DNA from 3 places in the Priestia sp. YIM B13491 genome. Region 3 is predicted to be linked to each of the others. Evidence: predicted binding sites of a transcription regulator. Region 3 holds the regulator's gene; each other region holds the start of a gene.
The links. The regulator Rex, encoded in region 3, represses fermentation and respiration genes when NADH is low (regulators of the CRP and FNR family bind a similar motif). The targets are predictions, from matches to a motif close to TTGTGAAATATTTCACAA.
Positions count from the first base shown of each region.

Region 1 (7,540 bases), on a different contig from region 3:
AAACGAAGTTCCTGCGTCGTTTTGACTCCAAATTGATATGCTGTTTTTTTTACTATAAAACTTACGATCTGACGAATCATAAAGGCAGACAAAAACAATCCGATTGCTTTTGTCTGCGAAGTTAAACTTTCACCATGAAAAAGAGCGGTAATTACTTCGGCGAGCCACTTAGCTTGAAAAATAATGGCTACACTTTGAATAGTAATAAGCCCTATTAACATGGCAAGAACCATTTTTATTCCGTTGTAAACCATTAAATTTCTACCCATTAATACTCCATATGCTCCTTATGATCTACACGTTTTCTGAAAACGTAGTAGCTCCAAATTTGATAACCTAACACAAAAGGCAGTAATGCAATAGCAGCGTAAGACATAATTTTTAAGGAATAATTCCCTGATGCTGCATTATGAATCGTTAAACTATAGCTTTCATTGATTGAACTAACCAAAACGGTTGGAAACAATCCTACAAATATAGAGGAAATTGATAAAATTAAAATTAAGCCAGACATAGCAAATGCCCATCCATCTTTTTTACGTGTAAGGAAAAATCCTGCTAGTAAATACACGAAAATACCGATGAAAAATGTATATAGCATCAAGCGGCTATGATTACTGAATATATCTGTTTCAAAAAACGTCATGCCTGAAAAGATAAGAAGTAATAAGGCATTTATAGGCAAAAGCTTCATAGCGACTTTCCGTGAACGATCTCTAATATCGTCCATCGTACGGATCGTGGCAAAAATAAGTCCGTGCCATAAGCAAAGCATTGTTAACGTAACGCCGCCTGTGATGGTATATAGATTAACAATATCCGAAAAGCCCGCATTCATTTGCATGTTGCGCTCAACAGGCAGTCCTTTCATTAGCGCTGAAAATAAGATACCAAAAATGAGCGGTGGAAAAAGACTTCCAAAGAAGATAACCCAATCCCATGCATTTTTCCACGCTTGTTTTTCAACTTTCCCTCGAAATTCAAATGCTACACCGCGGCCAATAAGCGAAAGCAAAAGAAGAACAAAAAGAACATATGACCCGCTTAATAGCGTTGCATACCAGTTTGGAAAAGCGGCAAACATAGCACCGATTGCTGAAATTAGCCAAACTTCATTTGCATCCCAAAAAGGACCGATTGTATTAATAAAAGCTCGTCGCTCTAAGTCGTTTCTTCCTAAAAAACGAGACACCATTCCAATCCCAAAATCAAAGCCTTCTAAAAAGATAAAACCAACAAACAGAATGGATACTAGTAAATACCAGAATTCATTAAGAGAAAACATTGTATCCCTCCTTTGTAAATGGATCAGTTGATACTACTTTTGTATGTGCTTCGTGATCATGATCTGGACCTTTTTTAATTTCTTTAACAAACAAGAACACCATAATCACAGCTAAAATTAAATAAAAGAACGAAAACGAGATAATAGAAAACAGCAATTCACCTGCTGTTACACCAGGAGACACGGCATCTTCCGTTTTCATATAGCCAAATACAACCCAAGGCTGGCGGCCAATCTCTGTCATAATCCAACCTGCTGAGCTTCCAAGGAACGGAAAGGCAATGGCAATCGTCATAATACGTAAAAATAGTTTGCTTTCTTGAAGTTTTTTACGAGAAAGCAAGTACGTGCCCCAAATGCCTAATGCACATAATACGCCACCTAGACCAGCCATAATGCGGAAACTCCAAAATGTTGTCCGAACGGGTGGAATATAATTTCCTTCTCCATATTTCGCCGTATACTGCTCCTGCAGCTCGTTCATCCCAGGAACGGAACCTGAAAATTTCCCGTATGATAAGAAGCTTAATAAATAAGGTATTTTGATTTCCCCCGTATTTTTCTTTTCATCGGGGTGAATATTTGCTGTCACCGTCCAAGCGCCTGGACTTCCGCTGTTTTCCCATAATCCTTCACTTGCGGCCATTTTCATCGGCTGTGTTTTAACTAAGTATCCAGCCTGTTCATGACCAGATAACGCAATTCCTACGCCTGAAACTAACCCTACAATAATGGCAACTTGAAATGATTTTTTGGCAAAAGCCAAATGTTTTTTCTTCAAGAGCATAATGGCACTGACACCCGTGATAAAAAAGGCGCCTGTTGCAAACGAACCTAAAATGGTATGAGGGAATTCAACCCACAGCTGACCGTTTGTTAACAATTTAAAGAAGTCATTCATTTCTAAACGGCCATTATTTAGCTCCATTCCAACCGGATGCTGCATAAAAGAATTAGCCGTTAAAATAAAGAACGCCGAAAAAATAGTACCTAGACTAACAAGCCAAATACATAGACAGTGCAGCCATTTAGGCAAACGATCCCACCCGAAAATCCACAGTCCAAGGAAAGTGGACTCCATAAAAAACGCGAGCAGTGCTTCAATAGCAAGCGGCGCACCGAATACATCTCCTACAAACCTTGAGTACTCTGACCAGTTCATGCCAAACTGAAATTCTTGTAAAATACCTGTTACGACTCCGACAGCAAAGTTAATCAGGAATAAGTGCCCCCAAAACTTTGCCATCTTTTTATACTGTTCATCTTTTTTTACTACGTACATCGTTTCCATGATCGCTACTAAAAAGACAAGGCCGATAGATAGCGGTACAAAGATAAAATGAAACAGCGTCGTTGATGCAAATTGAATACGTGATAGTATAACTGTATCCATCTTTTTTCTCCTTTCATATATAAGAACATTCATCATTTCCATAGATACTTTGCTCATTTCTGAGCATCTTTTACTTACATTGTGAAACATTGAGCATAATAATTCGAGAGATATGCTCAATGTTTCACATACATATGTAATATCTCTCTTTCTATTTACATAGTATAGTCTATTTTTTTAGCTATGCACGTACATTTTTTGAACGTTTTTAGACTAAAACGTGACTTTCTTGTGACAAAAAAGTGAAGGATCTCTTTATTTTTCTCATAAAAAAAGCACGCTCTGATTTGAGCTTGCTTCTCTACGGTCGATATTTTGCTTTGGCATTTAATTTAGACTGACGAATGATTTGGTTGATGACTTCAGAAAACACAATACCAATGGCAATTGAACCTGAAATCATAAAGGCTTTTGCTGCAAGACTAATCGCTTCATTATAGTTATTTTCTACAAAGTTACGCATGGCATCGTATGCTGTTCCTCCCGGAACTAGCGGAATAATACCTGCTACGGTAAAAATAATGATCGGCGTTCGATAAATTTTTGCGTAAATTTGACTAATAATAGCAATAAAGAAGGCCGATGCAACTGTGCTTGGAATTTCATCTACGCCATAGAACGTTAGCAAATAGTAAATGAGCCAGCCAATCATTCCGACAAAGCCACTTTTTAATAATGATTCACGTGGAACATTAAAGATGATCCCAAATGCTGCTGAAGCAATAAAACTTGTAATTATCTGCTCTACGATATGCATATGATGCCTCCCTTCTATAGAAGCGTAAATACAATGGCAATACCTGCACCGATAGCGAATGCCGTCAGAAACGCTTCTGCTCCTTTTGATAATCCAGACAGTAAATGTCCCGCCATTAAATCTCGCACTGCATTGGTAATGGATAAGCCAGGAACGAGTGGCATAACGGACCCAATAATAATTTTATCAATTTGCGTGCCTAGTCCTGAAGCGACTAAAAGAGCTGATAAAAGTCCAATAACTAACGAAGCGGTAAACTCAGCAAAAAAGCGAATCGGAATAAGACGGTGGAAATACACCACGGTTAAAAATCCGAGACCTCCTGAAAACATAGCTGGAATAAAGTCCGTCCATAAACCTTGAAACATGATTAAAAAGCATCCGCTAGAAATGGATGCAGCTGCAAGTTGAACCCATAGTGGAAAAGCTACGTTGGTTGCTTCAATTTCTTGTAGCATTTCATACGCTTCCTCCAAGGAAATGTTTCCTTGACTGATTGTTCTTGAGACGCTATTTACCATGGTTACTTTTTTTAAATCCGTCGTTCGTTCGGAAATACGAATTAACTTCGTTTTCGTCGGTTCTTTCGTTTCAAGTGAAAACATAATCCCTGTTGGCGTCACATAGCTGTGGGATTTTTTTATACCGTAAGACGCTGCAATCCGCATCATTGTATCTTCTACTCGATACGTTTCTGCTCCGCTTTCTAACATAATTTTACCTGCTAGTAAGCTAACGTCCATAATTTCATATTTATCTAATTTTTGTTGTGTCATCAAATCGCTCCAAACATATTAAAGCTTGGTTTTTTCCCCTACAGCATACAGTGTATAAGAAAGAGGGAAGTGGACGCAATGGTTAATGCAAAAAAGTGTGGACTTTTTGTCTCACACTTTCAGGAATAGTATATACATTCCTTATCAATTCATACGTTTTGTGGTCTCACGCTCTACTAATACAGGTGCCATTTTATACTGTATCTGATCTATTTCTTGCTGATCCTGAATTTGCTGAAGTAAGAGGTTTACTGCTTTTTCAGCCATTTTTTCCATCGGTTGATGGATAGTTGTTAGTGGAGGATGCGCTTCACTAGCTTCTGTAATATCATCAAACCCTATAACAGACAAATCTGCTGGAACGTGAAGCCCGTTTTGCCACGCACAGTGTATCACTTTCAGAGCGATGTAATCCGTAGCACAAATAAGCGCAGTTGGAGGCTCTGGATGATGAGCTAGCTCATTTATAAACTGATATAGTTCATCTGAGTTATTCATATCTTCTTTCACAAACATTGCGTTTGCTGACGGTACATACTGATAAAAAAGAGACAGACGGTGCTCGACTCCGCTTACAGCTTTTCCAACGAACCCTATATTCTTATGACCAAGGTCCGTTAAGTGAGCAACAGCTAACTGCATTCCCACCGCATCATCTACATGTACAATCGGCCAAAGTGCAGAAGAGGCGTCTCCTGTAAGAGAAACGTAAGGCGTTTGATATTGTTTTAATACATCTACAAACGGATGCTGAGCAGCTACATAGTCTAATAAAATGACCCCATCAAACCAATGGTTCATCATAACATTTAATTGACGCTCAGCCGTTGTTTCTTCGTAATCCGTGTGTCCAATAAGAACGTCCATCCCTCGACTTTGGACTTGTTGCTGTACCTTTTTTAATAGTTCAATTAGAAACGGATCTTTTAAATCTCTAATTAATATCCCGATAATCCCTGTTTTTTGGGCCCGAAGAGCTGCCGCAAATGGATTCGTCTGATACCCCAAATGAGCTGCTGCTTTTAGTACTTTTTGTTTAGTTGTTTCACTAATTTTAATTTTACCTTCTTTATTATTGAAGATTCTTGATACCGTAGCTAATGAAACACCCGCTTCTTTTGCTACTTCTGTAATCGTGACTTTTTTTCTCCCCATTCGTACTGACTCCCATTTCCTTTTAGTCTATCGACCAAGTAAACATTTTTCTTTATTATACTACTAGAAGCCGGCACCACTGAAAAACTACCTTCCCTGCTTTTCACTAAACAGCCACTTTAACACATCTTGAATTTTTTGATCCCAATATGCCCAGTCGTGACTTCCTTTTCCTTCTTCATATGTAAAACAAATAGGCTCTTGCTTACAACGCTCGGAAAAACGTTTATTTTCCTGATATAAAAAATCTTCCGTTCCACAGCATTGATAAATACGCGGAGTCACTTCTCCATAGCGCCGGCGATTTTCAAGCAGCCAGAAAAGATCGTCCTCAGGTCTAATAACAGGGGGCATGCCAAAAATCAAAGGATAATCTAAGAACTGAACTTCTCCTCGCCCTCCAAGCCCTTCAACGTCCATCACTCCTGATAAACTGGCAGCTGCAGAAAATTGATGTGGTTTGCGAAACGCCCATTTTAAAGCCCCGTACCCTCCCATAGAAAGGCCAGCTACAAAATTATCTTCTCTTTTTTCCGATAACGGAAAGAATGATCTAGCCAAGTGAGGAAGTTCTTCTGTTACAAACGTCCAATACTTCTTTCCATAAGCCATATCTCTATAAAAGCTGCGATCTACATTTGGCATTACAACTGCAAGTCCTAATTCTGATGCGTAGCGTTCAATCGAAGTTCTTCTCATCCATATCGTATGATCATCAGAAAGACCGTGTAATAAATAGAGCGTAGGATGTTTCTCACTTCTTGTATTGGTTTGTAAACCAATTTGAGATTTTGTTTGCTGCGGTATCAAAACGTTCATTGAAGTACTTATTTGCAATACTTCTGAAAAAAAATCACATTGCATAAACGCCATATTTCTCTTCCCCCTATTTTTTCTTCCCTATTGGTTGATAACAAAACGTACATAATTCATATAAAAGTTAAAAAATAGTTTGATTATTTACAATTTTTAATTTAACATAAAAACATCTTTTATGAAAACGTTTTACGTATAACGTTTTTCAAATTGAAATAGTGAACCTGATTCAATGAAAATGAAGGGGGGAGTTTAGGATATACTAAATGAATCCCATCTAAAGACGAACAAATGGGATACATGAGCTAAACGGCTTATGACACCGTAGTTGATTTCCGTGCAAGACTTCGCTTTTCGCGGGCGGCCGCTGAGCCTCCTCGTCGCTTGCGCTCCTGCGGGGTCTCATCTATTCCGCTTTTCCCCCAGGAGTCTTCGTCTCGCCCTCCAATCAACTACTAGAAGAATTTAAACAGAGGAAAACTATGTTCACCCCAACAAAAAAACGAACCACTGATTAAAAATTTTGATCAGTGGTTCGTTTTTACTTTGTCTAAAATACTTTCGTCCCAGCCTCTTCTTTTTATCGAATTTGTCCATCTCCGTAAATAATATATTTTAGCGTTGTTAATTCCTTTAATCCCATCGGTCCACGCGCATGAAGCTTTTGTGTACTAATTCCGATTTCTGCCCCGAAACCAAACTCTTCTCCGTCCGTAAATCTCGTTGAAGCATTCACATAAACAGCGGCTGAATTAACGCGCTGTAAAAAACGCTGAGCATGAGCATAATTTGTTGTTACAATCGCTTCAGAGTGATGTGAACTATGAACATTAATATGAGAAATCGCTTCATCGATATCATCTACGATTTTAACCGCCATGATAAAATCCAAATACTCTTTTTTCCAATCCTCATCCCCTGCGGGAACAAGATCTGGAACGATTGTTACCGCACGTTCATCACCGCGTATTTCTACATCTTTCTCTCGTAGCGCTTGAACAATAATCGGCAAAAATTCATGAGCCGCTCGTTTATGGATAATCAGCTTTTCGGCTGAGTTACACACCGCTGGACGAGATGTTTTTGCATTAATGACAATATTGGCCGCCATGTCACCGTCATATTCTTCATCGACATAAATGTGGCAATTCCCAGTTCCTGTCTCAATAACGGGAACCGTTGCATTTTTTACCACTGCTTCAATTAAACCAGCACCGCCTCGAGGAATTAATACATCGATATATTCATTTAATTTCATTAACTCCAGTGCTGTTTCTCTCGACGTATCTTCAATAAGCTGTACGCTATGCTCAGGCAACCCTGCACTTGCCGCAGCTTGAGATAATACAGAAACAATC
Region 1 is NZ_JBHZOR010000005.1:306,343-313,882, forward strand. Features, by position in the region: gene cydD (thiol reductant ABC exporter subunit CydD) at 1-269, opposite strand, end outside; gene cydB (cytochrome d ubiquinol oxidase subunit II) at 269-1,285, opposite strand; gene ACFX4E_RS20060 (cytochrome ubiquinol oxidase subunit I) at 1,272-2,678, opposite strand; gene ACFX4E_RS20065 (threonine/serine exporter family protein) at 2,980-3,435, opposite strand; gene ACFX4E_RS20070 (threonine/serine exporter family protein) at 3,450-4,211, opposite strand; gene ACFX4E_RS20075 (substrate-binding domain-containing protein) at 4,356-5,366, opposite strand; gene ACFX4E_RS20080 (alpha/beta hydrolase) at 5,454-6,239, opposite strand; gene ACFX4E_RS20085 (hypothetical protein) at 6,497-6,634, opposite strand; gene ACFX4E_RS20090 (glutamate-5-semialdehyde dehydrogenase) at 6,763-7,540, opposite strand, start outside.
Region 1: a site for Rex is predicted at 2,758-2,775, ahead of ACFX4E_RS20060 (cytochrome ubiquinol oxidase subunit I). Genes of this name have one in related genera too.

Region 2 (7,540 bases), on a different contig from region 3:
TTATCGTTAGTTTATTTGATGGCTTAAATGCTGCTGGATTCAAAATTGCGGCAGTAAACGATCTGTTTACATCGATTCTACCTATGTATGGAGTAGGTCTCGGCTGGGTAGTTCCTGCTATTGTAGGAGGATTAATCGGTCTTGGCATTACCTTCCTTCGTACAAATGATAATACGAACAGAAACACTTCAAGAAAATTGATTAAATAAAAAGAGGATGCACTCGCATCCTCTTTTTATTATGGCGTATTATGAATAAGGAGTTTTTTTCTCCATTAACTTCACTTCTTCTCTTAACACATGTTTTTCGTATAGATATTTATCCGTACGTTGAAAATGATATTTATCCGCTTTTTCTTTTTCAGATGTGGTCAAAAGCACTCGATGATTAGAAGCATCTGACACACCAAACGTTTCATTTTGATAAGTAGCATACGGAGCTATAAAAAACACTTCTTCAACAGCATCACGAGGAACTTCTTTTGTGAAAGTCGTATCATTGTATGGAATGAATCCATTTGCTACATCGCCTTTATCATAGCTAATTAGCTTTACACCCCCGTTTTCCGTTTCATAACATTCGTAATCTCGTTCATTATATGCTGCATACAAACCTTTTCGAATCACAAAAAACCAGTCCTTTACATTGGGTTAGCAACCGCTGGTACAAATCGTTTTTCTTCTGCCACATAGGTAGCTACAAGTACTTCTTCCCCATTTACCACTTGATATAGTTCCGCTCCGTTTGCTGGTGGATAATAGTTATCGAATTTGAACTCTGGAACGGTTTCCCCGTTTCGAGATCCTGTAAACCCATTAAGCGTACATGGAGGTCCGTCTGTTGTTTTTCCTCCGAACACAGTTCCGTAGGGAATATCAACGTGGCTTACCGCTTGCGATTTAAATTTGATTACACCATACGTCGATCCTTCTTCAGGAAACGGCCTTTTGCCTGAACCATCGATGTAATCTAAACGTAAGCTTTCAACAAAATCTTTGTAAGAAGTAATATCATGAACATCTTCAGCTTTAGCTACATACCCCCCCACTGCTGTATAAGATCCATCTACATACTTTTCAATATCTTTAGCAGGAATCGTTTTTTGCAGCAGCGTATCTTTTGTAAGGGGAGAAACAGAATCACGTATAGCCTTCATTACTTCTATTTCATGAGAAGTTAATGTTTTAACATCCTTTAATTTTAGTTCATTAAACTCTTTTTTTGTAAGATTAACGCGCTTCAGCACTTCATTAATTTTTTGATCAAAATCTTCTAAGCTTTCTAAATCTGAAGCCTTATAATGAGCATCAACTGTTCTTACATCTTTATGTACTTTTTTAACTTCGTTTAATTCATACTGTTCTACTTCATCAGCCGTTTTAAACGTTTCAATGCTTGAAATGGTTTTGCCATTCGTATCAGCTACAACGTAACCGTCTTCAGCTTTGATCACATATCCGACTTCTCCGTTACCTAACGCAATTAAGTCTGACTGTTGAAAAGCGGCTTTCCCTTTTTCTTTTTGAAATTCCTTATCTGTCATTCCCTTAGTAACGAGAGCTTTAAGTTCTGACGTGTCTTTACTGTCTTTTTGATTTGCTTCTACTTTCTCAGCTGTAACTGATGAAGTTTCTGTATTAGATGGAGAATGAGTGACCGTCCCGATCACAAAAATAAGACCAAACACAATCCCTATGCCATACAAAAATTTGCTTGTTTTATGAGCTCTAAATAAAATTCCTAACACAATACAAACAATACCTGCAATCAAGCTGTCTACTAATAATAGATGTCCCAACCAAACCCCTCCTCTTTAATTCTTGTTTATGTTAAAAAAACCCATAAAAGAAGTCAATACAATTAATGTAAATAAAGTTTTAAATAGGAATATATTCATAATTATTACTAATTAATCCCTTTTAGTAGGTATCAAAAATAAAACACACCATCTAAAATAGATGGTGTGTGAAGTATAGTAAGTAATTAAGAAATTTGTTTAAGTTCTGATGAGAGTTTTAAAAACTCTTCTTTATTTTTCATCAATAGCGTGCGGTCGATTTCTTCTTTTAGCTGTGCTTTACGAAATTCTGCAATCGCCTTGTCTAGAATCATCTCAGCGAATAATGCATCAAGCACCTTTCCGTTGGATTTTTGCGGTGAATTAAGTAAATTCTTTTTCATAAGAAATCAACTCCTTGGCTTTTTTATAATATAACACAAATATTCTGACTTTTCAATCATTTAAACCAAGTATTTTAAATCTATTTTTTTTCACATAAAAAGGCCGCCCTTTTGTTATAAAGCGCGGCCTTTTATTACGAATCTGCGGCTTTTTCTTTTACTTCCGCATAGTAGTTTTCATATTCAATAAATTCAGGAGCCTGATGAGCTGCCATGATACCGTGGTAGCTGATATCTAAGCCCACTTCTTCTTCTTCTTCCGTAGATCGAAGCGGAACCACCAAGGAAATAACCTTTAACCCTATCCACGTCGTAACAAATCCCCAAGCGCATAGAGCGATTAACCCAAGAAGTTGAACGCCAAATAATGTCCAGCTCCCTCCTGTAAACACACCGCCGTCTGTAGAAAACAAGCCTACAGCCAACGTGCCCCATATTCCCGAAGCAGCGTGTACAGGAAAAGCTCCTACAGGATCGTCGATTTGACGTGCTTCGAGCCAGTTTGTAGCTGCCATCATTAATAAACCAGATACAGCTCCAATAAAAATAGCAGATGGTGTGTTAACAAAAGCGCACCCGGCCGTAATGCCAACCAGTCCGGCAAGCGATCCATTTATCACAGAAGGTGCATCTGAACGGTTGTAGCGAAATAAAGTATAAAATAAAGTAGCTGCTCCGCCTGCTGCTGCTGATAACATTGTGACAATAGCAATGTGACCAATTCTAACGTCAGTAGCACTTAGCGTACTTCCTGCATTAAACCCGAACCATCCAAACCATAATAAAAAAGCACCCACTGATGCAAGCGGCAAATTGCTTGGAAGAGAAACAGAACTGATTCCATTTTTCGTGAACTTCCCTTTTCTCGGTCCAATCATTATTGCAGCTGCTAAAGCTGAAAAACCGCCAAGAGCATGAATAACTGCCGAACCGGCAAAATCAAGCATCCCTAACTTACTAATCCATCCGCCTCCCCAAATCCAGTGGCCGGCTATAGGATAAATAAATGTAGTCATCAAAATCGCATATAAAAGATATGCGCGGAAATTAATTCGTTCTGCTACCGCTCCAGAAACGATAGAAATGACCGCAATAACAAACGCACATTGAAACAGCCAAAACGTTTCAAGCCCAATTGAAATGTCAAGGTGCGATAAATTACCCGAGAGCGCAAAACCGCTTTTACCGACAACTCCACCTAAATCATCACCGTACATTAATCCAAAACCAATTAAATAGAAACAAAGCGTTCCTATTGTAATATCAGCGAATACTTTCATAATAATATTCACGCTATTTTTATAGCGGACAAAACCTGCCTCTAGCAAGGCAAAGCCGCCTTCCATTAACAAAATCATCGCGGCTGTTAATACAACCCACGTTGTATTTATACCTAAACTTAGTTCATTAACACTCATATCCCAACGCCTCCACTGCTTTTTAATCGTTTTATTTCTTGTACAATAGCAGGCGAAAGCGTAATTTCACTTGTTTCTTCATTTTCCGCTTTTATTAATTCAAGAACTTCATGAAGTTCTCGCATTTGTGCTTTAAGGTGATCAATTTTTTTAAAGCGCTCCTTTACGTATACCATATACTCGACCGCTTGATGCTGACTTAAAGGACGCCCGGTAAAAAATTTACGAAACGGTGATAGTGATTGATACCAAGCTTCTTCAGCACGTTTCTTCTCTTCGTATTTACTAATTTTCGTTTTTATATCTTCTATTTCTTGTGCTTTAGCTTCTTTTAACTTCATTATAAATTCAATTAATTTTAATTGAGGCAACGTAATGACCACATTATGATAAAGTTCATCCACTATAACCATGTTATATCTCCTTACATAAGATGTTATATTCTGATTATATGTAGAACACTATAGTAAGTCAATGTAATTTTTTGAAAACTCTTTAAATAGTAAATGCGCCCTATCTTTTTAACACTTATAGAATATTAAGTTCGTATGTGTTGAAATATGACGTTATTTGTTTTATCGTAGGAAGAGGAATCATGTTAGTTCCCTATTTTAATTTTATTTACCTAGGCAATTATTCGTTTTATTTTTTATAAACTTTTATTAAACAAAGGGTTACGAGGTTCTTTACTTATTTTTTCAACGAAATGAGTTGATTTTATCTCGTATTAAAATTAAAATAGAATTATGTGCAAGATTTCACAACTTCACAATGTAGTTTGAAAGTCTAGCAGATAACTAGGAACTACATATGCAACAGTATCCAGCAAAGGAGGACTTTTCATGTCTCAATCAACTATTCAAAAATCAGCTGCAGAGGAAAATGCTGCTGTACAAACAGAAGCGGCAGTTAACAAAGGTCAAGCGGATGTGTTAGATCAATTGTTAAAGCCTGAAGTACAAGAAGCTCTTACTGTTCTTGTAGATAATTTACCAAAATTATCTGAAATGGTAACGGTGCTTACAAAAACTTACGACGTTGCGCAATCATTATTAACTGACGACGTATTAAAAGAAGATCTACTTGGTGGAGTAAAAGAATTTATCGAGCCGGTAGAAGGAACAGTAAAAGGTCTTGCAGCTACTGCAATCGAAGCAACCGATCGTGCAGAAGCAAATGCTTCTAATTCAATCGGTTTATTCGGTTTATTACGCATGCTTAAAGATCCACAAGCTCAAAAACTATTCCGCTTTGCACAAGCGTATTTAGACATTACAAACGAAAAACAAAAATAATTTTCATTAAAAAGTGTGGACGGAGGATCGACTATGTCAAAACATATTTTAATTTTAGGCGGCGGTTACGGTGGTTTATTAACTGCAATGACAGCTCGCCAACACCTAAGTGCGGATGAAGCAAAAATTACAGTAGTGAACCGTTTTGCTACTCACCAAATCATTACAGAATTACACCGTCTAGCTGTAGGCGGCGTTTCTGAACAAGCGGTAGCTTTACCACTTGATAAATTACTTAAAAACTACAACGTTGATTTAAAAATTGCAACGGTAAAAGAAATCTCACCAGATCAACGTGAAGTATCTCTTGAAGATGGTACAAAATTAAGCTACGACTACCTTGTTACAGCTTTAGGTAGTGAAACTGCTTACTTCGGTATCCCTGGTTTAGAAGAGCACAGCTTCGTTCTTAAATCAGTAAATGATGCAAACCGTTTACGTGCACACGTAGAAGCTTGTATCGCTGAATACAGCAAAACAAAAAATAAAGCTGACGGTACAATCGTAGTTGGCGGCGGCGGATTAACAGGTATCGAACTTGTTGGTGAATACGCTGACTTAATGCCAAGCCTATGTCTAAAACACGGTGTTGATCCAAAAGAAATTTCTCTATACTGTGTAGAAGCAGCTCCTACAGTTCTTCCAGGCTTCCCTGCTGAATTAGTAGAGCGCGCTCAATCAAGCTTAACAAAACGTGGCGTTACATTTGTTACTGGTACACCTGTAACAAAAATGGATGCTACAACTGTTGAACTTAAAGACGGCAGCAAAATTGAAACAAAAACAATGGTATGGACTGGCGGAGTTCAAGGTAACTCTGTAGTTGCTAACTCAGGTATCGAAGTAAACCGCGGTCGTGCACTTGTAAATGAATTCTTACAATCTACATCTCATAAAGATGTATTCCTTGCTGGTGACTCAGCGGTTGTAATGGGTCCAGAAGGTCGCCCTTACCCACCTACTGCTCAATTAGCTTGGCAAATGGGTGAAGTTGTAGGCGTGAACTTAGCAGTAGCTATTCGCGGCGGAGCAATGGAATCATTCGTTCCTGTCTTCTCTGGTACACTAGGAAGTCTTGGACGCAAAGATGCAATTGGTACAATCGGCGGAAACAAAACGCAATTAAAAGGTTTACCAGCATCACTTATGAAAGAAGCAAGTAACGTTCGTTACTTATCTCATATCAAAGGATTATTTGCATTAGCTTATTAATCCGTCTTAAAACGAAAGAGGAATTCTCCTCTTTCGTTTTTTTATTTACATAAGCCAAGAAATAAGAAGCGGCAGCGTAATCAACGATAAAATAGCACTAATAACAAAAGCAGATGCCGTTTCGTTTTCCAAGCTTTCAAACCGCAAAGCAATCATCGCTGCTACAGCAGACCCAGGAAAAGCTACCAGTAAAATAGCTTTTGTCACTTCATCTGAAGACAACCCTATCCATACTGCAATTCCGAGCATAACGATGGGTTGAACCGCTACTTTTAAGACGGCTATCCCAAGCGCCCCTTTACTAAAGTTAATTTTTCCAATTCCAATCGTTACTCCTACCGCAAACAAAGCTGCTCCCGATGTAATACTTCCGATTTGATCAAGCATATCCTGTAAAAGTTTAGGTGACTGAAAACCGCAAAGGGTTAAAATCACTCCAATTAACGGTACACATGCCAAAGGCTCAGATAAACCATGCAAAATGGAATGAACCGTTACTTTAAATAAACTTGTTTTCTCTTCCCCTTCTTTTCGCCCCCGTTGTCCAACGGTTCCTAAAATCGTTGCCAGCGGATCTAAAATCGCATTCACCACGATTCCTGTTATAGCAATTGGAATCGCTACTGCGCCTGCACCAAACAATCCTCCGAGTACTGGAATGCCCATAAAAGCAAACGTTGGCTGAGCTGAGTTTAAGGCGAACATAGAAGAGGCAGTTAGCGTATTCTTCCCTGCATACTTCACGACAAGCAAGATAATGAGGTAAAACCCGACGATTCCTAAAATCAGCGCTAATAAAAACGGCCATTCGTCTATGAGTGTTTTTCTTGGCGTTGTCGTTACACCTACAAATAAGTGTGCAGGAAGCGCAAACTTCGTTACTAATGTGTTGAGCCCCTTAGACGTTTGCTTATCAAATTTTTTAAAGTGCCCTGCTAAATAACCAAGCAAAATGACAAAAAAGATAGGCGCGAGAATGAGGAAAATTTGACCTATGCTCATTTATCATTCACCTCATTCATCTTTTGCCTTAACCGGTTTATAAACAGGCTGCCATACCGCTGCTTCTACAAGTTCATTTACATTTTGCTTGGTAACAGTTGCTACGTTATCTTTTACAGCAGCATCAGCAACTGCTACAGCAACCGCCTTTGATACTTTTTGAAGATCTTTAATGTTGGGAAGAAGCGTATCTCCTTTTGTGTCTGTTTCTGCTATACGCGCTACTGCATTGGCTGCTTCTGAAAACATAGATTCAGTAAACTTTTGAGCGCGAACCACAATTGCACCTAAACCAAGACCCGGAAACACAAACGCATTATTAGCCTGTCCGATTTCATAAGTGTTCCCGTTATATTCAACGGGTTCAAATGGACTTCCCGTTGCAATAAGGGCTTTTCCTTCCGTCCATTTTATAATATTTTCCGGAACAGC
Region 2 is NZ_JBHZOR010000006.1:133,890-141,429, forward strand. Features, by position in the region: gene brnQ (branched-chain amino acid transport system II carrier protein) at 1-209, shown strand, start outside; gene ACFX4E_RS21100 (hypothetical protein) at 249-626, opposite strand; gene ACFX4E_RS21105 (hypothetical protein) at 641-1,798, opposite strand; gene ACFX4E_RS21110 (IDEAL domain-containing protein) at 1,984-2,181, opposite strand; gene ACFX4E_RS21115 (ammonium transporter) at 2,316-3,599, opposite strand; gene ACFX4E_RS21120 (hypothetical protein) at 3,596-4,012, opposite strand; gene ACFX4E_RS21125 (DUF1641 domain-containing protein) at 4,442-4,894, shown strand; gene ACFX4E_RS21130 (NAD(P)/FAD-dependent oxidoreductase) at 4,928-6,106, shown strand; gene ACFX4E_RS21135 (AEC family transporter) at 6,152-7,108, opposite strand; gene ACFX4E_RS21140 (NAD-dependent malic enzyme) at 7,121-7,540, opposite strand, start outside.
Region 2: a site for Rex is predicted at 4,346-4,363, ahead of ACFX4E_RS21125 (DUF1641 domain-containing protein). Genes of this name have one in related genera too.

Region 3 (7,540 bases):
ATCAAGATGGTTAGTAGGTTCATCTAAAATTAAGAAATTAGCTTTTTGAAGCATAAGCTTCGCAAGAGCCAAACGTGCTTTTTCACCACCGCTAAGCGTCGAAACGATTTTCAGTACATCATCACCTGAAAACAGAAAATTTCCAAGCGCTGTACGAATTTCTTTTTCAGGTTTGGATGGGTAGTCATCCCAAAGCTCATTTAAAACGGTTTTATTAGACGTTAAATTAGCTTGCTCTTGGTCGTAATAACCAACCATTACGTTTGAGCCAAAAGAAATGGTTCCAGTCTTGAAGCTTAGTTTATCCACAATACCTTTTAATAACGTAGATTTCCCAACTCCATTAGGGCCAACCAACGCAAGGCTTTCACCTTTTTTAATCCGAAGGTTTGCGTCTTGGACGACGTATTTGTTTTCATCATATCCGATAGACACGTTTTCGAGATTTAAGACTTCATTTCCGCTTTGACGCTCAATTTCAAACGAAAAACTAGCCGATTTTTCGCCGTCGTTAGGTCGATTTATTAACTCCATTCGATCGAGCTGCTTACGTCTGCTTTGCGCACGTTTTGTAGTCGATGCGCGGGCGATGTTTCGCTGAATAAAATCATTTAGTTTTGCGACTTCATCTTGCTGTTTTTCGTACTGACGCAACTCTTTTTCATATCGCTCTGCTTTTTGTACAAGGTATTTAGAGTAGTTGCCCGTGTACTTGACCGTTGTTTTTTGTGTGACTTCATACACTTGATTTACGACCTTATCAAGGAAGTAACGATCGTGTGAAACAATTAAAATAGCTCCTTCATACCCTTGCAGAAACTGTTCCAGCCATGCTAAAGTTTCAATATCTAAGTGGTTGGTAGGCTCATCCAGAATAAGCAAGTCTGGCTTTGTTAAAAGCAGTTTTGCAAGAGCCAAGCGCGTTTTTTGTCCACCGCTCAAGGAGGAAATAGGGGTGCTATAGTCAAAGTTTGAGAAACGGAAACCATGAAGAATAGATCGTGTATCCGCTTCATATTGATAGCCGCCTAAATCTTTGAACGTTACTTGAAGCTGATCGTACTCTTTGGTTAGTTTTTCGTATTGAACTGAATCATTAAAAATGTCTGGATCGCCCATCTTCGTTTCAAGCGTACGTAATTCTTTTTCCATCTTCTTTAACGGAGCAAAGACCGTCATCATTTCTTCCCATATGGAGAGTGTTGACTCAAGAACTGTATCTTGTCCCATATAATCAATGGAAACACCTTTAGGTTTAATAATTTCTCCGCTGTCATAAGAAAGCTGCTCAGCAATAATTTTTAATAAAGTTGATTTACCAGCACCGTTTCGTCCCACTAGGGCAATGCGGTCTTTTGATTGTACTTCTAACTTTATATTCGATAAAATGGGTTCTGCCCCATAGTATTTTGTAATACCGTTCAATTGTAGAATAATCATTTTTTCACCTCTAGTAGTATATCCATAGTGTATTTTAACATATTTTCAACTACAAGTTCTTCCTACAAGCGTTTGTAATTTGTAGAGAGACAAGGACAAATGATGAAGCGAATGTTTTGATTCATGAAATAAAATGATTTTACCTGCACATTTTATACAGGATACTATGTTAAAATAAGAGATAAGTGCATCTCTGAACTTATATATGATGGATGTAGAAAACCCGTCATGACTAACAAACGGATCCTTTGAAGAGCTAATTACTTCGTTCTAGCTACCGACTTTAAGTAGTGCTGGATAGACAAAAGCCGTCGGGGTGCGAAGCGGAGTATATATAAAACAAGAGAAAAGAGAGAGAATTGGAAGCGCTACCTCAAAGCGGTTGATGCTTTGTGAAAGGTAATGCAATATGACTTGAAAATGTTAGTAATGACATACATGAACTGAGGGGGTACAACGTGAACACTGAACAATTAAAAATACCACAAGCAACGGCTAAACGATTGCCGCTTTATTATCGTTTTTTAAAAAACTTGCATGCTTCTGGTAAACAGCGTGTTTCGTCAGCGGAGTTAAGTGAGGCAGTGAAAGTTGATTCTGCTACTATTCGCCGGGATTTTTCTTACTTTGGAGCATTAGGGAAAAAGGGATACGGCTACAATGTGAATTATTTACTTACATTTTTCCGTAAAACGTTAGACCAAGATGAAGTAACGAAAGTAGCACTTATTGGCGTAGGGAATCTGGGAACGGCCTTTTTAAATTATAATTTTATTAAAAATAATAACACCAAAATTGAGTGCGCTTTTGATGTGATAGAAGATAAAGTCGGTACAAAAGTAGGCGACGTGCCGGTTTATCACCTTGACCAATTGGAAGATTATATGAGTGATGACATCTCAGTGGCGATTTTAACCGTTCCTGCCACTGTGGCTCAGCAAATTACCGATCGTTTAGTGAATTGCGGAATTAAAGGGATTCTAAACTTCACTCCTGCACGCTTAAACGTACCGGATGAGATTCGACTGCATCATATTGATCTGGCTGTAGAATTACAGTCGCTTGTCTACTTTTTGAAAAATTATCCTGTTGAATAAGATGGACTGTGTTACGATTTCCTTAAGTCTAAATTAATAAGGAGAGTGGGAATATGGGGATTGGAGCAGGCAGTTGGATTATTATTGCGATTGTAGCACTGCTTATTTTTGGACCGAAACGGTTACCGGAGCTAGGAAGATCAGTTGGGCAAACGCTTAGAGAGTTTAAGCATGCCGCTAGCGGTGCCTCAGAAGATCGTGAAAAAGATAAACAGCGTCAAGTAGATGACAAAGAGTAAAAGGGTGATCATAGTATGACCGAACAAGAAATGTCAATATATGATCATATAGGAGAGCTGCGAAAACGCATTTTAATTGTTTTATTTTTCTTTGTCATTGCCACAATTGGCGGTTTTTTTATAGCGGATAAGGTCATTGTCTATTTACAGCATGCTGATGAGGCAAAAAATTTAACGATGAATGCATTTAGGCTAACAGATCCAGTTAAGATTTATATGCAGTTTGCTGTTATTATCGGCTGTGTACTTGCAGCTCCTGTTGCACTGTATCAACTTTGGGCATTTATTAGTCCTGGTTTATATGAAAAAGAGCGTAAGGTAACGCTTGGATATATTCCTGTTTCCATTTTTCTCTTTATCGGCGGTGTCTCTTTTTCTTATTTTGTGTTGTTTCCATTTGTCGTCGATTTTATGACGCGCGTTTCTGATGAGCTGAATGTAAACCAAGTGATTGGCATTAATGAATACTTTTCTTTTTTAATGCAGCTTACACTGCCTTTTGGGCTGTTGTTTCAGCTTCCTGTTGTCGTCATGTTTTTGACGCGATTAGGAATTATCACGCCTATGTTTTTATCTCAAATTCGAAAGTATGCCTATTTCGTACTGCTAGTTATTGCCGCACTTATTACACCACCGGAATTGCTCTCGCACATGATGGTGACAGTGCCGCTCTTAATTTTGTATGAAATCAGCATCATTATTTCCCGCATTTCGTATCGCAAAGTGTTAAAGGCAAGGGCAGAGCAAGAAAGAGAAGATGTTAGTATGTAAAAAAACCACTGAAACAGTGGTTTTTTTATTTAGATGAATCATCTTGATTTTTATAGTGCTGCTGCAACTTTTTAATTTTATAGTGCAAGATAAAAATGCGAACCGCAAATCTGAAATCGAATGCGGCTACGAGTGCAAATAAGATCGTAGGGAAGTTCCACACGGTTTCCTGAGCATTTTGAATAGCCAGGTAGGTGAATAAAATCCCCATAATAATATAAATAAACCCTCGTGTTAAAGGGATATTCTTCATAAAAACATGCCTCCAAAAATAAACTGCATTTGTTCTGCTTGCTTTTGCATTTCTATAATTTTATCTGCAAAAATAGTTTGAGATAAAATAACGATTGTATTCATCAACACGTGAGCAATAATGGGTACAATAATTAGTCTTGTTCTTGCATAAAGGAATGCAAATACAAATCCCATGGCTGTATACACGAGCAAATGTTTAAAATCCCAGTGTACGGCAGCGAAAATAAGGGAACTAATAAATGCAGAGATAAAGAAATTATATCGTTTGTGAAGAGAACCGAAAATAATCTTTCGAAAAATAATCTCTTCTAGAATTGGTCCAATAACAGACGTAACGACAATGAGGAACGGCGTTGCTTTAACAAGATTAACAATATTTTGTGTGTTTTCAGATACTTGGGTAATGCCAAGAGCGTGCTCAATCATACCTGCTACAGCTTGACCAGCCATAGCCAGGAACACCCCAAGGACTGACCAGACCACAGTTACCGTTGATCCGGCATGTTCTATACGCATGGACATGTCACGGCGCAGCAGCAGTAAGACAATAAGTAAACCAAGGATAAAGCTGATGATGGTCCAATAAGTCAAAAGCATGACATTCGCTGTTCGAACTGGATATTGCTCAAACATTCCTGTTAATTTTAACAGCGGTATACCAACAACTCCTGAAAACTGCATAAGGATGTAGGTGAGGATAACATACCAATAACGTTTTTCCAATCTTCTATACTCCTTTAAAAGGTTTTTATGTATATATGTCGAAGAAGTACTGTAAAGTTAGTAATTTCTTCTTGCTCGTATTGTAACATACATATTATTGAACAGAGAAAAGAATGCTTTATTTCTCAAAATCGTCGAAATCTAAGACTATTATATGTAGTTTTCGTAAATTTTAAATTTTTTTTGTTTAATACTTGCAAAAAAAACCCACTTTGTTTTAATATAATAATTGTGTTAGCACTCGTTGAGGTTGAGTGCTAATAAAAATGCAAACATATTATTTGAGGAGGTTGTTTCACTTGTTAAAGCCATTAGGTGATCGCGTAGTGATTGAACTTGTAAAATCTGAGGAAAAAACAGCAAGCGGTATCGTGTTACCGGACAGTGCAAAAGAAAAGCCACAAGAGGGTAAAATTGTTGCTGTTGGTACAGGCCGAGTATTAGAAAGCGGTGAGCGTGTAGCTTTAGAAGTAGCTGCGGGCGATCGTATCATCTTCTCAAAATATGCGGGTACTGAAGTGAAATACGAAGGTACTGAATACTTAATTTTACGCGAAAGCGATATTTTAGCTGTAATCGGCTAATTTTAACCACAAACTTATCATACGTAAAAAATAGATTATTAAGAACATCTTGAGGAGGTCAAAGAACATGGCAAAAGACATTAAATTTAGCGAAGAAGCACGTCGCGCAATGCTACGTGGTGTAGATACATTAGCAAATGCTGTAAAAGTAACGCTTGGACCAAAAGGTCGTAACGTTGTATTAGAAAAGAAATTCGGTTCACCGCTTATTACAAATGACGGTGTAACAATTGCAAAAGAAATCGAATTAGAAGACGCATTTGAAAATATGGGTGCTAAATTAGTAGCCGAAGTTGCTAGCAAAACAAACGACGTTGCTGGTGACGGTACAACTACTGCAACAGTTTTAGCGCAAGCAATGATCAGAGAAGGTCTTAAAAACGTAACGGCTGGTGCTAACCCAATGGGTATCCGTAAAGGTATGGAAAAAGCAGTAGCTGTAGCGGTTGAAGAACTAAAAGCAATCTCTAAACCAATTCAAGGTAAAGATTCAATTGCTCAAGTAGCGGCTATCTCAGCAGCTGACGAAGAAGTAGGTCAATTAATTGCTGAAGCAATGGAGCGCGTTGGTAACGACGGTGTTATCACACTTGAAGAATCAAAAGGTTTCACAACTGAATTAGAAGTGGTAGAAGGTATGCAGTTTGACCGTGGATATGCATCTCCTTACATGGTAACTGATTCAGATAAAATGGAAGCTGTATTAGATGATCCATACATCTTAATCACAGACAAAAAAATCGGTAACATTCAAGAAATCTTACCGGTATTAGAGCAAGTTGTTCAACAAGGCAAGCCTCTATTAATCATCGCTGAAGACGTAGAAGGCGAAGCTTTAGCAACATTAGTTGTGAACAAACTTCGCGGTACATTTACAGCTGTAGCTGTTAAAGCTCCTGGTTTCGGTGATCGTCGTAAAGCAATGCTACAAGATGTTGCAATCTTAACAGGCGGAGAAGTAATCACTGAAGAGCTTGGTCTTGACTTAAAAACAGCAGGCATCGATCAATTAGGTCGCGCTTCTAAAATTGTTGTAACAAAAGAAAATACAACAGTTGTAAACGGTGCAGGAAACGCAGAAGATATCCTAGCGCGCGTAAACCAAATCAAAGCTCAGCTTGAAGAAACAACTTCAGAGTTTGACCGTGAAAAATTACAAGAGCGCTTAGCAAAACTTGCTGGTGGCGTAGCTGTAATTAAAGTGGGTGCGGCAACTGAAACTGAGTTAAAAGAACGTAAATTACGTATTGAAGATGCATTAAACTCTACGCGTGCTGCGGTTGAAGAAGGTATCGTAGCTGGTGGTGGTACTGCATTAGTAAATATCTATAATAAAGTAGCAAGCATCGAAGCTGACGGTGACACTGCTACAGGTATCAACATCGTATTACGTGCGATCGAAGAGCCTGTACGTCAAATCGCTCACAACGCTGGTTTAGAAGGATCAGTAATCGTTGAGCGTCTAAAAGGCGAAGCAGTTGGAACTGGATTTAACGCTGCAACTGGCGAGTGGGTAAATATGCTAGACACTGGTATCGTTGACCCAACAAAAGTAACGCGTTCAGCTCTTCAAAATGCTTCTTCTGTAGCGGCTATGTTCTTAACAACTGAAGCAGTTGTTGCTGACAAGCCAGAAGAAGGCGGAGCACCTGCAATGCCTGACATGGGCGGCATGGGTGGAATGGGCGGCATGATGTAATCACTGCCCTAACTAAAAAAGCGACCAAGTGAGTACTTGGTCGCTTTTTTGCGTGCGTTAATATTTTCAGATTTTTTAAAAATTTGTTAAGATAGTACTATGTTTATTGAAAAACATACTAAACTCAAGGCTTAACTGAGTTTTAAGGGGGAGCTTTATTGATTCAGCTGGATCATATTAATAATAAATTAAATCAAGTATTAGAAAACATCGATCAAATTGTGATTGGAAAGCGTCATGTATCTACGTTGAGTTTGGTTGCTTTGCTTGCAGAGGGGCATATTTTGCTTGAAGATGTGCCGGGTGTGGGGAAAACGATGCTCGTGAAGGCACTGGCCAAATCGATTGATGCAGAATTTAAACGAATTCAATTCACGCCCGATTTGCTACCGTCCGATGTAACAGGTGTTTCTATTTACAGTCCAAAAGACATGGAATTTCATTTTCGTCCAGGTCCTATCATGAGCCATATTGTGCTCGCTGATGAGATTAACAGGACTTCTCCTAAAACACAATCGGCGCTTTTAGAAGCAATGGCTGAGCATCATGTAACAACCGATGGTATCACCCGGGAAATTCCAGCGCCTTTTTTTGTGATGGCTACTCAAAATCCTGTTGATTTTGATGGGACCTATCATTTGCCGGAAGCGCAGCTGGATCGATTTTTATTCAAATTAAGCATGGGGTATCCTACGCAGGAAGAGGAGCTTCAAATTTTAAACGGCGTATCGA
Region 3 is NZ_JBHZOR010000024.1:7,591-15,130, reverse strand. Features, by position in the region: gene abc-f (ribosomal protection-like ABC-F family protein) at 1-1,440, opposite strand, end outside; gene ACFX4E_RS27815 (redox-sensing transcriptional repressor Rex) at 1,899-2,537, shown strand; gene tatA (twin-arginine translocase TatA/TatE family subunit) at 2,591-2,776, shown strand; gene tatC (twin-arginine translocase subunit TatC) at 2,792-3,547, shown strand; gene ACFX4E_RS27800 (YdiK family protein) at 3,573-3,800, opposite strand; gene ACFX4E_RS27795 (CPBP family intramembrane glutamic endopeptidase) at 3,797-4,525, opposite strand; gene groES (co-chaperone GroES) at 4,825-5,109, shown strand; gene groL (chaperonin GroEL) at 5,177-6,808, shown strand; gene ACFX4E_RS27780 (AAA family ATPase) at 6,967-7,540, shown strand, end outside.